2 regions of the Embleya australiensis genome follow, and region 1 is predicted to be linked to the other one. Evidence: predicted binding sites of a transcription regulator. Region 1 holds the regulator's gene; the other holds the start of a gene.
The links. The regulator HspR, encoded in region 1, represses chaperone genes until heat shock. The targets are predictions, from matches to a motif close to TTGAGNNNNNNNNNCTCAA.
Positions count from the first base shown of each region.

Region 1 (7,315 bases):
TGCGCGCGATCGAGCAGCGGGTCGGGTCCGGTACCGCCGCCTACGTGCCGCTCGACGGGTTCCACCTCTCGAACGTGCAGCTCAAGCGGATCGGGCGGCTGCATCGTAAGGGCGCGGTGGACACGTTCGACGTGTGGGGCTACGCGACCACGCTGGCGCGGGTGGTGCGGGAGGTGGATCGGGACGTGTATGTGCCCGACTACGACCGGACGTTGCACGAGCCGGTGGCCGCGCGGCACGTGGTGCGGCCCGGGACGCGGATCGTGGTGACCGAGGGCAACTACCTGGCGCTGGACGCGCCCGGCTGGGCCGACGCCTACTGCCTGATGACCGAGGTCTGGTACGTACACGCCTCGGACCGGGTCCGCGACGAGCGGCTGACCAGGCGCCAGCGCCGGGGCGGCCGCAGCCCCGGCGAGGCGATGGCCTGGGTCGCGGGCAGCGACCGCCCCAACGGCGAACTGGTCAAACGCTCGAAGTCGCGCTGTGCTCGCGTGGTGACGGTGGTGTGGTGAACTCGCGCCTGCCGGCGGCGCGGGTCGGGCGGGCGCGGGGTTGGCCGGCCTGCGGCCCGCCTGTCCTCAAACGCCGGACGGGCTGGGATTGGCTCGGGCTGGGAGTGGCCCGGAGTCGGCCGGCCCGCGGCCCGCTTGTCCTCAAACGCCGGACGGGCTGGAGTTGGCCCGGGTTTCGGCTACTTGAGCCATGCCGGGGCCGGGACCAGGAGTTCCACGTTGCGGTCCTCCAGGCGGCCTCGGCGGCCGTCGACCTTCGGGTCGGGGCGGTCCCGCTCCTGCCAGTCGTTGCCGGCGAGTTCGCGGGCCAGGGCGGCCAGGGCCAGGGGGGAGTCCAGTTTGTTGCCGTGTGATTCCGGGCCCGCCGAGTCGACGATCGTGCCGAAGATGGACAGGGTCCCGTTCGTGTTGTCGGCGATCTCCACGATCCGCGCCTGGGAGGGCCAGTCGATGTGCGACGCGGTGTTGACCTCCCAGAACCCGCCGGGGACCGCGCTGCCCGCCGGTCGCGGGTAGGGCTTCACGTAGTTGTCGTGGGTGTGCCCGTTGACCCACAACACCACGTTCGGGAACCGCAGCAGCAGCGCCTGCACCTGCGGTCCCAGGATCCGCGCGGGCTCCCCGGCCGGCACGGTCTTGTTGGTCATCGTCTCTATGGTGTGGTGGCTGAACAGCACGAACAGCTTGTCCTGACCCGTGCCCTGGACCACCTTGCCCTGCTCGTCGAGATGGCTCGAACTGCCCTTGACCAGCTGGTCCTCCAGCCAGGCGAACTGGGTCGGGTCCAGGCATCCCGAGTCCGAGCCGTACGAGTTCACCGTGTCCAGGACCAGGCAGCGCACCGGGCCCTGGTCGAAGGTGTAGTACGCGGTCTTGGTGTCCAGGTTCTGCTGGGTGAAGCCGTGGCCCTTGGGCAGGCCGGTGGTGTTGAAGTGCTCCTTGATCGTCTCCGCGCGGTCCACGAGGCGACGATCCGGGTCGGCGGTGACCTTGCGCTTGGGGCCGGCCAGCAGCGCCGCCAGCGCGTCCGGCTTGCCGCTCTGCAGTCCGAGGGCCAGCGTGACCACGGTCTGCCCGGGGGATATGTCGAGCACCTTCTCGTCGCCGACCGCGACCTTGCTCAGCAGTTCGCTGACCGGCAGGTTGCCCTGTACCAGGCCGTCGTGGTTGCCGTAGGCGCTGTACCAGGGGGTCTTCAGACCGGTCGCCTCGAACGGCCGCCGGCACGCGTCCAGCAGGCCCGGCACGGTGGGATAGCCGTACTGGGAGCGCGGCACGTCGTCCTTGTGCCCGGGCGGCGTGCCGTCGGGGTGCCAGTAGCGCTCGTGGTACGCCACCGCGTCCATCGGGCCCTCGTACCTGTTGCGATCGCCCGAGTCGGGCGTGACCTTCTTGCCGCCGTCGAGCACGTCGATGTACCAGCGCAGCTCGTTGAACTGGATGTTGTCGGTGTTGTCGCCGGTGCAGATCGTGAAGGCCAGCGGCGCGCCCAGGGCCGGACCCTTGCCGATCCGGTTGAGCGACTGCACCATCGCCTCGGCGATCTGCGCGGTCAGCACCTCCTGCGGGCGGTACGCCGACTGGAAGGGCAGCAGCTTGGCGAACGGCTGGTCCTTGTCGCTGTGCCGGTCGAGGAAGTCCACGCGCGCGGTCGACTGCGAATCCTGGATGTGAATGTCGGTCAACTGGGTGAACGCGACCAGGGAACGCCGCTTCGCCTTGTCGCCCGAGCCGCCGCCGGGCATCAACTCGCTGCGCAGCAGGTGCGGTTCACCGGGTCCGGCGACGATCTTGCGGTAGCCGCCCGGTCCGGGCGGGCCGAGCACCAGGGTGCGCTCCAAGGTGGTGCCGGCCGCGCCGGCCGGCTTGGGCGCGCCCGACTTGGGTGCGTCGCTCGACTTCCCGTCGGGCTTGTCCTTGTCGTCGTCGGAGCACGCGGCCACTCCGAGCAGTGCCGCGCTCGCGGCCGAGTACTTCAGGACGTCCCGACGATTCGGCTTCATGCGGCGACCCTACTGACGCGTAGCGAGCCGCATCAAGGAAGCGTCGAGGCTGCGTCGAAGAAGCATCGAGACCGCATAAAAAACGTCGAGGAGGGGGCACAGCCGGAGCCGCACCGCCTCCTCGACGTCGTCGCGGCCGTCAGTCCGAGCGCCCGCGCCGCGGCTTCCACACCACGAGCGCGGTGCCCGCCTGCGGCCGGACCGGGACCAGATCGCGCCGGTAGGACGCGTGTACGGCCGCCTCGCGCCGGGCGCTCGCGTCCGTCGCCTCGTGCAGCGCGTGCTCCATCTCGGCCACGCGCATGCGCAGCGCGAGCACCTGGTTCTCCAGTTCCAGGATCCGCTTGATCCCGGCGAGGTTGATGCCGGCCTCCTGGGAGAGCCGCTGCACCTCGCGCAACTGCACGATGTCGCGGGCGGAATAGCGCCGCCCCCGGCCCGGCGTACGGTCCGGCGAGACCAGGCCGAGGCGGTCGTACTGTCGCAACGTCTGCGGGTGCAGGCCGGACAGCTGGGCGGCGACCGAGATCACGTAGACCGGAGAGGTCTCGTCGATCTCGAAGCCGTGCCCACCGCCGATACCGCCACCACCCAAGCCGCCCGGTCGCATGTCATGCCCCCTTCGCCGCGTCCAACAGATCGGCTCGGGGATCGTGCGCGACGGTCGCCTCGCGGAACGCCTCCAGCGCTTCGCGCGCCTTGTCGTTCAGCTGCTGGGGGACCGTCACCTCGATGGTGACCAGGAGGTCGCCCCGAGTGCCGTCCTTGCGTGCCGCCCCGCGTCCGCGCACCCGCAGCGTGCGGCCGTTGCCCGTGCCCGCGGGGAGCTTGAGCGTGACCGGGATGCCGCCGAGGGTGGGTACGGTGACGTCCGCCCCGAGCGCGGCCTCCGGGAAGGTGACCGGCACGGTGACCGTGAGGTTGTCGCCCTTGCGTCCGAAGACGGCGTGGGCCTTGACGTGCACCACGACGTACAGGTCGCCGGCCGGGCCGCCGCGCTCGCCGGGCGCGCCCTTGCCCTTGAGTCGGATGCGCTGCCCGTCCTGGACCCCGGCCGGGATCCGGACCTGCATCGTGCGCGAACTCTTGGCCCGGCCACTGCCGTTGCACACGATGCACGGGTCGTCCACGAGCAGCCCGCGGCCCTTGCAGTCGCGGCACGGCTCGGAGAAGCCGAAACCTCCCTGCGGCCGGCTGACGTTGCCGGAGCCCGCGCAGGTCGGGCACATCCGCGGGGTGGTGCCCGCGGCCGCGCCCGTGCCGTTGCAGTGCCGACACGGTTCCGAACTGGTCAGCCGGATCGGCACGGTCGCGCCGTCGACCGCGTCGGCGAAGCCGAGGGTGACCTCGGACTCCACGTCGGTACCGCGCCGGGGCTGCTGGCGCCCGGTCTGGCGACCGCCGCCGAACAGGCCGCCGAAGATGTCGCCCAGGCCGCCGGTGTTGCCCGCGCCGCCCTGCTGGCCGCCGAAGATGTCGCCGAGGTCGAACGGGAAGCCGCCGGTGCCGGACTGTCCGCCACCGGCGCCGCGGAAGCCGCCGCCGCTGCCGAACAGGGTCCGGGCCTCGTCGTATTCCTTGCGCCGCTTGTCGTCGGCCAGTACGTCGTAGGCCTCCGAGATCTCCTTGAAGCGCTCCTCGGCCTTCGTGTCACCCTTGTTCTTGTCCGGGTGGAACTCGACGGCGAGCTTGCGATACGCCTTCTTGATCTCGGCGGTGCCGGCGTCCTTGGGGACGCCGAGCACCTTGTAGTAGTCCTTCTCCAGGTAGTCCTTCGTACTCATGCGCCCCTCGCCGATCGGGTCGGGGTGCCCTCGTGCTCCGAGCGCCCGTTTCCGGATTCACACCACCCGCGCATCGGCGTCCCTCCTCTCCGCTTCTCGTCGTCTCGTTCCCGGTGACGGTTCAGCTGCCGGCCGCTTCGCCCGACTCCTCCGGACCGCCCTCGGCCTCCGCCGTGGGTTCCGCGACCGCCACCCGTGCCGGACGGATGATCCGCTCGCCCACTTGATAACCGGGCTGCAGGATCTCCACACACGTGGGTTCGGTGACATCGGTCGCGTACGAGTGCAGCAGCGCCTCGTGCACCGTCGGGTCGAACGGGTCGCCCTTCGAACCGAAGCTCTGCAGCCCCATCTTGGCCACGATCGACTCCAGCGACTCGGCGACCGACTTGAAGCCGCCCGCCAGTTCGCCGTGGTCCCGGGCCCGACCGATGTCGTCGAGCACCGGCAGCAGTTCGCTCAGCACCTTGATGGCGGCCGACTCGCCCGCCACGTTGCGGTCCCGCTCGACCCGCTTGCGGTAGTTCGCGTACTCCGCCTGAAGCCGCTGGAGGTCGGCCGTGCGCTCGCCGATTTGGTTGCGCAGCTCGGCGAGTTCGGCCGCCCCGGGGGCCGGGGCCGCCGCGGTGGCGGCGGTCCCGGTTTCCGGCTTCGACTCGGTTTCTTGGGCGTCGCCCGGGACGGCGCCGTGGTTCGAGCCGTTCCCTTCGGTCACGCAGCACCGCCCTTGCGGTCCTCGTCGACGATCTCGGCGTCCACGACGTCGTCGTCGGCGGTGTTGGCCGAGGCGTCACCCGCGCCGGCCGCGCCCTCGGTGCCCGGCTGGGCGTTCGCGTACATCGCGGTGCCCAGCTTCTGGCTCGTGGTGCTGACCTTCTCCGCGGCGTCGCGGATGGCGGCCAGGTCCTCGCCCTTGAGCGCGTCCTTCAGCTCGGTCAGCGACGTCTCGACCTCGGTCTTCACGTCGGCCGGGACCTTGTCGCTGTTGTCCTTGATGAACTTCTCGGTGGTGTACACCAGTTGCTCGGCCTGGTTGCGGGTCTCCGCGGCCTCGCGACGCTGGTGGTCCTCCTCCGCGTGCGCCTCGGCCTCGCGCATCATGCGGTCGATGTCGTCCTTCGGCAGGCCCGAGCCGCCGGTGATGGTCATCGACTGCTCCTTGCCCGTGCCCAGGTCCTTGGCGGACACGTGCACGATGCCGTTGGCGTCGATGTCGAAGGTGACCTCGATCTGCGGCAGCCCGCGCGGGGCCGGCGGCAGGCCGGTCAGCTCGAACATGCCGAGCTTCTTGTTGTACGCGGCGATCTCGCGCTCACCCTGGAACACCTGGATCTGCACCGACGGCTGGTTGTCCTCGGCCGTGGTGAAGATCTCCGAACGCTTGGTCGGGATCGTGGTGTTGCGCTCGATCAGCTTGGTCATGATGCCGCCCTTGGTCTCGATACCGAGGGACAGCGGGGTGACGTCGAGCAGCAGGACGTCCTTGACCTCGCCCTTGAGCACACCGGCCTGGAGCGCGGCGCCGACGGCCACGACCTCGTCCGGGTTGACGCCCTTGTTGGGCTCCTTGCCGCCGGTCAGCTCGCGCACGACGTCGGCGACGGCCGGCATCCGGGTCGAGCCGCCGACCAGGACGATGTGGTCGATCGCCGAGAGCGGGATGCCCGCGTCCTCGATGACCTTCTGGAACGGCACCTTGGTGCGGTCGAGCAGGTCCTGGGTCAGCTGCTGGAACTGGGCCCGGGTGAGCTTCTCGTCCAGGTGCAGCGGGCCCTCGGCCGAGGCGGTGATGTAGGGCAGGTTGATCGAGGTCTCCATCGAGGAGGACAGCTCGATCTTGGCCTTCTCCGCCGCCTCGCGCAGGCGCTGGAGGGCCATCTTGTCCTTGGACAGGTCCACGCCGTGGGCGTTCTGGAACTGCTTGACCAGGTGGTCCATGACCCGCTGGTCCCAGTCGTCGCCACCGAGGTGGTTGTCGCCGTTGGTGGCCTTGACCTCGACCACGCCGTCGCCGATCTCCAGGAGCGACACGTCGAACGTGCCGCCGCCGAGGTCGAAGACGAGGATGGTCTGCTCGTCGGCCTTGTCCAGGCCGTACGCCAGCGCGGCCGCGGTGGGCTCGTTGACGATGCGCAGCACGTTCAGACCGGCGATCTCGCCGGCCTCCTTCGTGGCCTGGCGCTCGGCGTCGTTGAAGTACGCCGGCACGGTGATGACCGCGTCGGTGACCTTCTCGCCCAGGTAGGCCTCGGCGTCGCGCTTGAGCTTCATCAGGATGCGGGAGCTGATCTCCTGCGCGGTGTACTTCTTGTCGTCGATCGCCACGGACCAGGTGGTCCCCATGTGGCGCTTGACGGACCGGATGGTCCGGTCGACGTTGGTGACGGCCTGGCGCTTGGCCACCTCGCCGACCAGGACTTCACCGTTCTTCGCGAAGGCAACCACGGACGGTGTGGTCCGCGACCCCTCCGCGTTGGTGATGACGGTCGACTCGCCGCCTTCCAGAACGCTGACGACGGAGTTCGTCGTACCGAGGTCGATACCGACCGCACGTGCCATGATTCGGTTCCTCCACGGAAAGAGTTGAGCGCTTGTCACTCAAGCATGAGCTGCCCGGTTCAACGGGTCAAATCGCTTGAGTATTCCTCGCTCAACTTTAGTGCCTCGAAGGCTGTGAGGGGCGGGTTCCATGCGTCGATCGTGTCCACTCGATGTCACGCGGCCGAACGGCTCGGACGCTTGGCGTCATCGAAACGTTGTGCGCCTCGGGAGACTTATCTAGGTGAATGTCGCCACAAATGACACCCTTGACCTCTGCGGCCTCCGGGTGCACATGGCAGCATGTTCGCGCGCCTGCTGCCTGCCGCGCCGACGGCGGGCGAAATCCGAGATCCCAGGGGGACCCCCATGAGCGATGGTCAGGGCTATCCGCCCGTACCTCCGATGCCGCCCGGCCCGCCGGGCCCGCCGCAGGGGGGTTACCCGCCGCCTCCGGACGGTTATCCGCAGCAGC
Region 1 is NZ_CP182422.1:3,997,977-4,005,291, forward strand. It holds gene ACMXN5_RS17220 (nucleoside/nucleotide kinase family protein) at 1-515, shown strand, start outside; gene ACMXN5_RS17225 (TIGR03767 family metallophosphoesterase) at 695-2,518, opposite strand; gene ACMXN5_RS17230 (heat shock protein transcriptional repressor HspR) at 2,658-3,128, opposite strand; gene dnaJ (molecular chaperone DnaJ) at 3,130-4,302, opposite strand; gene grpE (nucleotide exchange factor GrpE) at 4,424-5,017, opposite strand; gene dnaK (molecular chaperone DnaK) at 5,014-6,861, opposite strand; gene ACMXN5_RS17250 (hypothetical protein) at 7,144-7,315, shown strand, end outside.

Region 2 (7,315 bases), 2.0 Mb from region 1:
GACGATCCCACGACCGACAATCCGTTCGGATCGGGGGACGAACGTGGAACGGACGAACAAGACGCTCGTATGTTTGGCGAATTCCCGCAAGCATTCGGCCCGGTGCGTGGCAGGCATCGTCGACGACGGCTCGGGGGAGTGGATACGCCCTGTCGGCGACCGCCCGAAACGCGAGGTCTCCGAGCGCGAACGACGGTACCGAGACGGCACTGAGCCGAATGTCCTCGATGTCGTCTCGGTGTCGCTGCTTCGGCCTCGGCCGTACCGGTTCCAGACCGAGAACTGGCTCCTCGACCCCGACTGTCGTTGGCGAAGGACCGGCCGGATCGGGTGGAGTGAGCTGCTGACGCTGGAGCAGCGCCCCGACACGTTGTGGATCAACGGATCCCGCACCTTCCACGGCGCCAATGATTGCATCCCGACCGAAAAGACGGTCGCTCTGCGGGACTCGCTCAAGCTGATACGCGTCACCGACCTGACGTTACGAGTGAACACTCCCGGAGCGAGGTTCGGAGATCCGAGCAAGGCGCTGAGCGCCTGCTTCTCCCACGCCGGGCACGCGTATATATTGCGAGTCACCGATCCCACGTATGAGCAGAAATATCTGATCCGACCGGAAGGTACCTACAAACTGGGCGAATCCTTCCTCACGATAAGTCTCGGAGAACCATTCGGAGATCATGCCTACAAATTAGTGGCAGCCATCATCGAACGAGCGCGGGTCCAAGCGTAGGCGGCAAGCTGTGACAGCAAGTAAACTATTCACTGTCGGCCACTCCACACACAGCATCTCAGGTTTTCTGAGCCTGCTGCAAAAGCATGGAGTCACGGCGGTCGCCGATGTGCGGTCGATGCCGGTCAGCCGATTCACACCCCAGTTCAACCGCTACGCCGTCGAGCGCAGCCTGCGCGACAGCGATATCAAATACGTCTTCCTGGGGAAAGAACTGGGTGCACGCACCGAAGACCTCACCTGCTATGTCGACGGACGAGTGCGGTACGACCTGCTGGCTCGGACCCCGGAATTCGTCAACGGTATCGAACGTCTGCGGAAGGGTTCACAGAGCGAGCGAATCGCCGTCATGTGCGCGGAACAGGAGCCGCTCGACTGTCATCGTTGTGTGCTCGTCGCGCGAGTCCTCGACGAGCACGGGATCGCCGTCGAACACATTCACGGCGATGGGCACCTTGAGAACCATGACGCGGCGATGCTGCGCCTGATGGCCAAATTCGGACTGGACCGGGAAGATCTCTTCCGGACCTCGGTGATGCGCCTCCAGGAGGCTCTCGAGCGTCAGGAGCGACGGATCGCATATGTCAACGAGGATCAATGAAGCTCTATACCATCGGGTTCACGAAGAAGTCCGCCGAGAAGTTCTTCGGACTGTTGCAGGAAGCCGGCGTGACGGCTCTCGTCGACGTTCGCCTCAACAATGTCTCGCAGCTGTCGGGTTTCGCCAAGCGTGATGATCTGAGGTACTTCCTGAGCGCGCTCTGCGGTGCGCACTACAGCCATCGCACCGAGTTGGCGCCGACCCAGGAGATGCTCGACGCCTACAAGAAACAGGGTGTCGGCTGGGCGGCCTACGAAGAACGTTTCCTCGAATTGATGAAAGTTCGCCGGATCGAGGACGTCGTCCCACGGGAAGCGCTCGACAACGCGGTCCTGCTCTGCAGCGAGGAAACGGCGCACCACTGCCACCGCCGACTGGTCGCGGAGTACCTCGCACGGCATTGGGACGACGTCACGATCGAGCACCTGGCCTGAGCGGCGGCGTGTGGCTCCCGGAGGGTCCCGGTGTGCCGATGAGTTTTCGGCGGTGGTGGGGTCTACCCGTCGACGACATAGGGAGCACATCATGCGCAAGATCATCGTTTGTACGTTCCTGACCCTCGACGGCGTCATGCAGGCGCCGGGCGGTCCGGACGAGGACGCGGAGAGCGGCTTCGAGCACGGCGGCTGGCAGAAGCCGGTGGCCGACGAGGAGGTCGGCGCGGGCATCGCCGAATGGTACGAGGACTCCGACGCGATGCTGCTGGGCCGCAAGACGTACGACATCTTCGCGTCGTACTGGCCGACCGCCGACCCCGACAACCCGTTCACCGAGCGGATGAACAGCATGCGCAAGTACGTGGCGTCTCGGACCCTGACGTCCGTCGACTGGCGGAACTCCACGCTGTTGGAGGGCGACGTCGCCGCTGCCGTCCGCGCGTTGAAGGCATCCGAGGGCGGCGACATCAACGTCGTCGGCAGCGGCGACCTCGCCCAGACCCTCATGCGGCAAGACCTCGTCGACGAGTACCGGCTGACCATCCACCCGGTGATCATCGGCACCGGCAAGCGGCTGTTCGCCGACGGAGCGATCCCCACCGCGCTGGAGCCGGTCAGCGTCTCGACGACCAAGAGCGGCACCGTCCTCGGCATCTACCGACCGAAGGGCAAGCCCACCTACGACAGCTACCAGTAGGCCACAGACCGCCTCCGCCGCCCCGAACCCCGCCGAGGCCCGAGGGCGGGACGCGACGGCTTTGTCGCGTGCCGGTTTGTGTTGCGTTGGCTCCGACGTCCCAGCTGCGAGGCGAAGAGATGGGTTGCGCGGCGGCATCGGATTCTGTGCAGATTGACTCTTCGTTTTCCATCCGCTGTGCCTTCGGCGGCGACATCGTCGAGAACGGCACCGACTCCCTCCGGTCGGCCACGACCCGAGCACGCGCAGAGGGGTATGCCGTCGGCCGAGTCGGCGGGGCATCCTCGGCGTTACCGTGCGTCGGTGTTCCCGAGTTCGAGAGCCAACGCAGCCGTGTCCCGCAGGTGTTTGTAGTACTTGCCAGCGTCGTCCTCATCAGGGATCGACGGCAAAACCCTCTCAACGGCCGCGAGGCAGTCGAGATGGATCCTGCGGCACTCCTCGTCAAAGTGTCCCGACAACGACGAGATGACACCGCCGGCGAGGTACGAGTCGAGCAACACCATGTCTTCGCCTTCGATCTCTCGGCCGCGCATGTGCGGCGGGAATGGCGCGCGCATGTGCTCTTGCCACATCCGTGAGAGCAGGTCCCGTTTCGATTCGCTCATGTTCACGATCATGCCCCACGGCCGGACTTCACGGGACGGAGCTCCCTTCAGGGCCTTCGGATGACTGCTCGACCTGCTTCCTCGGCAAGGCAGCCGGGCCGCCGGGGCTGCGGGATCTCGACAACACTCTCCCGGTGCCAGGTCATCGTCCGCTCTCGAGACCCGCCGACAAGGGTTTTCCATCGCTGCCTACGCAGTCAGGAGCTTGGCGTTTCCTCGCGACTTCTTGGCGCATGAGGTCGTCGGTGCGTGTGCTGTGCCAGACGGTTTCCTTCCACTTCGCGTACTGGGGTTTGCGGTCGCGTAGGAGGACCGACTTGAGGTGGCTGTGGAACAGGAGTGTGCGGCCGTGGTCCCGTTGGCTGCGGCCGAACCAGATCGCGCTTTTCTCGTGTCGGGCGAGCCGGTTCGCTGAGAGGCCGGGGAGGGTGCCGTGCACCCGGCCGGGAGTGTAGGTCGTCAATGGGCGGCTGGGCGGGCGCCAGGAGTCGGCGAGGGACCAGTGCGCGATGGCGTCGCCGTCGTGGTCGGGCGGGAAGTAGGGGTAGGTGACGCGCTTGCCGATCTCCGTGAGGAACCGGGCTTGGTCGGTTTCGGTGCCGTCGGCCAGTTGCCGCCAGTGGCGGGAGGCGATCAGCGGTGCCAGGGCAACGGCCTCGGGGTAGATGGCGGCGAACAACCGCGAGGTGCTGTAGCCGGTGTAGTCCTGCTTCTCCCGGCTGAACGGGATGAGAAGTTCGATGCGATCCTCCCACCGGTCCCAGGTGCCGAACTCGGACGGACGTCCGTCCACGGACCAGATGTGCGCGCAGAGCATGAGGCCGCTCAGCACGGCGTCGTAGGTGGCCGCCCAGCCGTATCGGCTCAGGATGCGCAGGTGTTTGCGCTGGGCGTCGACGACTTCGGGCAGCCGGGTGAGGTCGACGGCGGGGTGGTCGACGTCGACCGCGATCGTCAGGTCCGCGCGGGCCGTCAGCCCCGAGTCGAGCACCACCATCACGTCCAGCGGGGTGGAGTCGATCTGCACCTGTTCCCCGGGCCGGTCTGCGAACGTCGGCGTGAACGGCCCCTGCGGCCGGTTCGCCGTCTGCCGACGCGTGACCGCCGAATCGAAGGTGTGCCGCCCGGTGGAGAGCGCGTCGATCAGCTTGTAGGGCGTCCGCTGACTCGGCAGCGGAACCGCCCCCTCCCCGTGGGTGGCCTCCACCAGCTTGATCACCCGGCGGATGAGCCGCGACCGGGTCCCCGTCGAGATGTGCGTCTCCGCGTCCAGGGCCTCTTGGACCACCGCGACCAGGCGGGCATCCGCCCGCCCCGTCGCCTCCCAGGTCTGGATCGCCCGCTGGTCCACCAGCCCCCAGACCCCCTGCCGGACGAAGCGCGACCGTCGGCTCTGCATCGTCCGAACCGTCACATCGAGTTCTCGCGCCGTCGAGGCCATCCGTTCCATCAACGTGAAGACGGCCGGGGCATATCCGGGACGTGGCGGTGTGCCCGGTGCGCTGCCGGGCGGCAGTCCCGTCTCGATCTCCACCATGTGGCGTTCCCACTCGTGTGCCGCCTCCCGTACCGGCCCCGGCAGGGTCGCGAGCAATCCGGACGGCTCCACTGCGGGCAGCGGCTCCGTGCCCGTGACGGCGAAGTCCGGTGCTGCCATCAGGTGCGAGGCCGGCACCACCGATTCCGCCCCGGCTGTCGACCGCAGCCGCACCGACGTGCCGGCGAGGGCCACCACCTGGTGCTCCCCGTCGTCGTAGGTGACCCAGTCCCCGGGCCGCAACACCGCTTTGCCCCGCCCAGCCGTCACAGCCGCACACCTGCCGACACCGGCGAGAAGGCATGCAGCGGCACCGACACATCCGCCGTCAACTCGTGTGACCACACCAGGTGAAGCGGCTGCGGCTCGACGAACGCCGCCGGCAGCTCGGCGGCCACGGGTTCCAGCCGGTGGGTGACGGTAACCCGCCAGGCGGTTCACATTGCGCACCACGATCGGGTCCGGCGCCCCCACCAGTCGGAAGCCCCATCCCACCTGAGCGCAGGCTGCCTGCGCTGCCTCGAACTTCGCCATATCCCAGGGTTTGCGCCGATCCGCTGGACGGCGGTCGATCACGACCGCCGTGCCGTCCTCCCGGCGGGCGAAGTAGTCCGGCGCGTGCGAGACGCTTTTGTCCGCATCCGACGTACCGGCGCGACGTCCTCGAACCGCACCGCCCAGGCATCCACCAACGACTGACGGAACTCAGACCCGTCCCAGGCGGCGTACGGGACCTCGGCCCCCTCCGTAGGTGGCCCGGCGACTCCGCCCGGCAGCACTCCCGACGCACATGCCACGCCTCGCGACCCCGAGGTGATCCGGGTCGCAGGACAACTTCGCCCAGGGCGAACAGGGGTTGGGGTGGGTGGGGGAACAAAGCGGGGCTCGTGTTTCTTGAGTCGGTACAGCGCAAGTTTTTCGACTGTGGCCACTGAAGGGGCATGACATGAGCGAGACCATCGGGACCCTGACCCTGCCGGTTCTTCCGCTGGACGACGTCGTCGTCCTCCCCGGCATGGTGGTCCCGCTCGAACTCGACGACGCGGAGACCCGTGCCGCCGTGGATGCCGCGCGGGCCGCCGCGGGGCGGGCCACCGGGCCCGGCGTCCGTAGTGAGAGCAAGGCGCGGGTGCTGCTTGTTCCGCGTGACGACGGGCAGTACCCGGCGGTGGGCACACTCGGCGTGATCGAGCAGGTCGGCCGGCTGCCCGGGGGTGAGTCGGTCGTGGTGGTGCGCGGCGAGGGCCGGGTGCGGATCGGCAGCGGTACCACCGGCCCCGGCGCGGCGCTGTGGGTCGAGGCGACCCGGGTGCCGGACGTCGAGGCCGACGAGCGCACCCTGGAGCTGGCCCGGGAGTACAAGGCCCTGGTCACCACCGTGCTCGGCAAGCGCGGCGCGTGGCAGGTGGTGGACCACGTCCAGGCTCTGGAGGACGCCGGCGACCTGGCGGACAACTCCGGCTACGCCCCGTACCTGAGCCTGCAGCAGAAGATCGAGGTGCTCCAGACGATCGACGTCCAGGAGCGGCTGACCAAGGTGGTCGGCTGGACCCGGGACCACCTCGCCGAGCTGGACGTGGCCGAGACGATCCGCAAGGACGTCCAGGAGGGCATGGACAAGCAGCAGCGCGAGTTCCTGCTCAAGCAGCAGTTGGCCGCGGTGCGCAAGGAGCTGAACGAGCTCAACGGCACCCCGGACAGCGAGGAGGAGGACTACCGGGCGCGGGTCGAGGCCGCGAACCTGCCGGAGAAGGTCCTGGAGGCCGCGCTCAAGGAGGTCGACAAGCTGGAGCACGCCTCCGACGCGTCGCCCGAGGGCGGCTGGATCCGGACCTGGCTGGACACGGTCCTGGAGATTCCCTGGAACGAGCGCAGCGAGGACGCGTACGACATCGCCGAGGCGCGCGCGATCCTGGACGCGGACCACTCCGGTCTGGACGACGTCAAGGAGCGCATCGTCGAATACCTGGCGGTCCGCAAGCGCCGCGAGGAGCGCGGTCTGGGCGTGGTCGGCGGCCGGCGCTCCGGCGCGGTGCTCGCCCTGGTCGGCCCGCCCGGAGTCGGCAAGACCTCGCTCGGCGAGTCGGTGGCCCGCGCGATGGGCCGCTCGTTCGTCCGGGTCGCCCTCGGCGGCGTCCGCGACGAGGCCGAGATCCGCGGCCACCGCCGCACCTACGTCGGCGCGCTGCCGGGCCGGATCGTCCGGGCGATCAAGGAGGCGGGCAGCATGAACCCCGTCGTCCTGCTCGACGAGATCGACAAGGTCGGCTCGGACTACCGCGGCGACCCGACCGCGGCCCTGCTCGAAGTCCTCGACCCGGCCCAGAACCACACCTTCCGCGACCACTACCTGGAGGTCGAACTCGACCTGTCCGACGTGGTGTTCCTGGCCACCGCCAACGTCCTGGAGACCATCCCCGAGCCGCTGCTCGACCGGATGGAGCTGGTCCGCCTGGACGGGTACACCGAGGACGAGAAGGTCGTCATCGCCCGGGACCACCTGATCAAGCGTCAGTTGGACAAGGCGGGCCTGGACGCCACCGAGGTGTCCTTCACCGAGGACGCGCTGCGGCTGCTCGCGGGCGAGTACACCCGTGAGGCGGGCGTTCGCACCCTGGAGCGTTCGATCGCCCGCGTGCTGCGCAAGGTCGCGGCCCGGCAGGCGCTCGACGCCGCCTCGCACCCGCTGCCGATCACGGTGG
Region 2 is NZ_CP182422.1:6,021,708-6,029,022, forward strand. It holds gene ACMXN5_RS26065 (dual OB domain-containing protein) at 1-733, shown strand, start outside; gene ACMXN5_RS26070 (DUF488 domain-containing protein) at 744-1,334, shown strand; gene ACMXN5_RS26075 (DUF488 domain-containing protein) at 1,331-1,768, shown strand; gene ACMXN5_RS26080 (dihydrofolate reductase family protein) at 1,860-2,468, shown strand; gene ACMXN5_RS26085 (hypothetical protein) at 2,759-3,076, opposite strand; gene ACMXN5_RS26090 (hypothetical protein) at 3,219-4,883, opposite strand; gene ACMXN5_RS26095 (hypothetical protein) at 4,880-5,011, opposite strand; gene lon (endopeptidase La) at 5,560-7,315, shown strand, end outside.
Region 2: the regulator HspR is predicted to act here: its motif matches at 5,508-5,526, upstream of lon (endopeptidase La).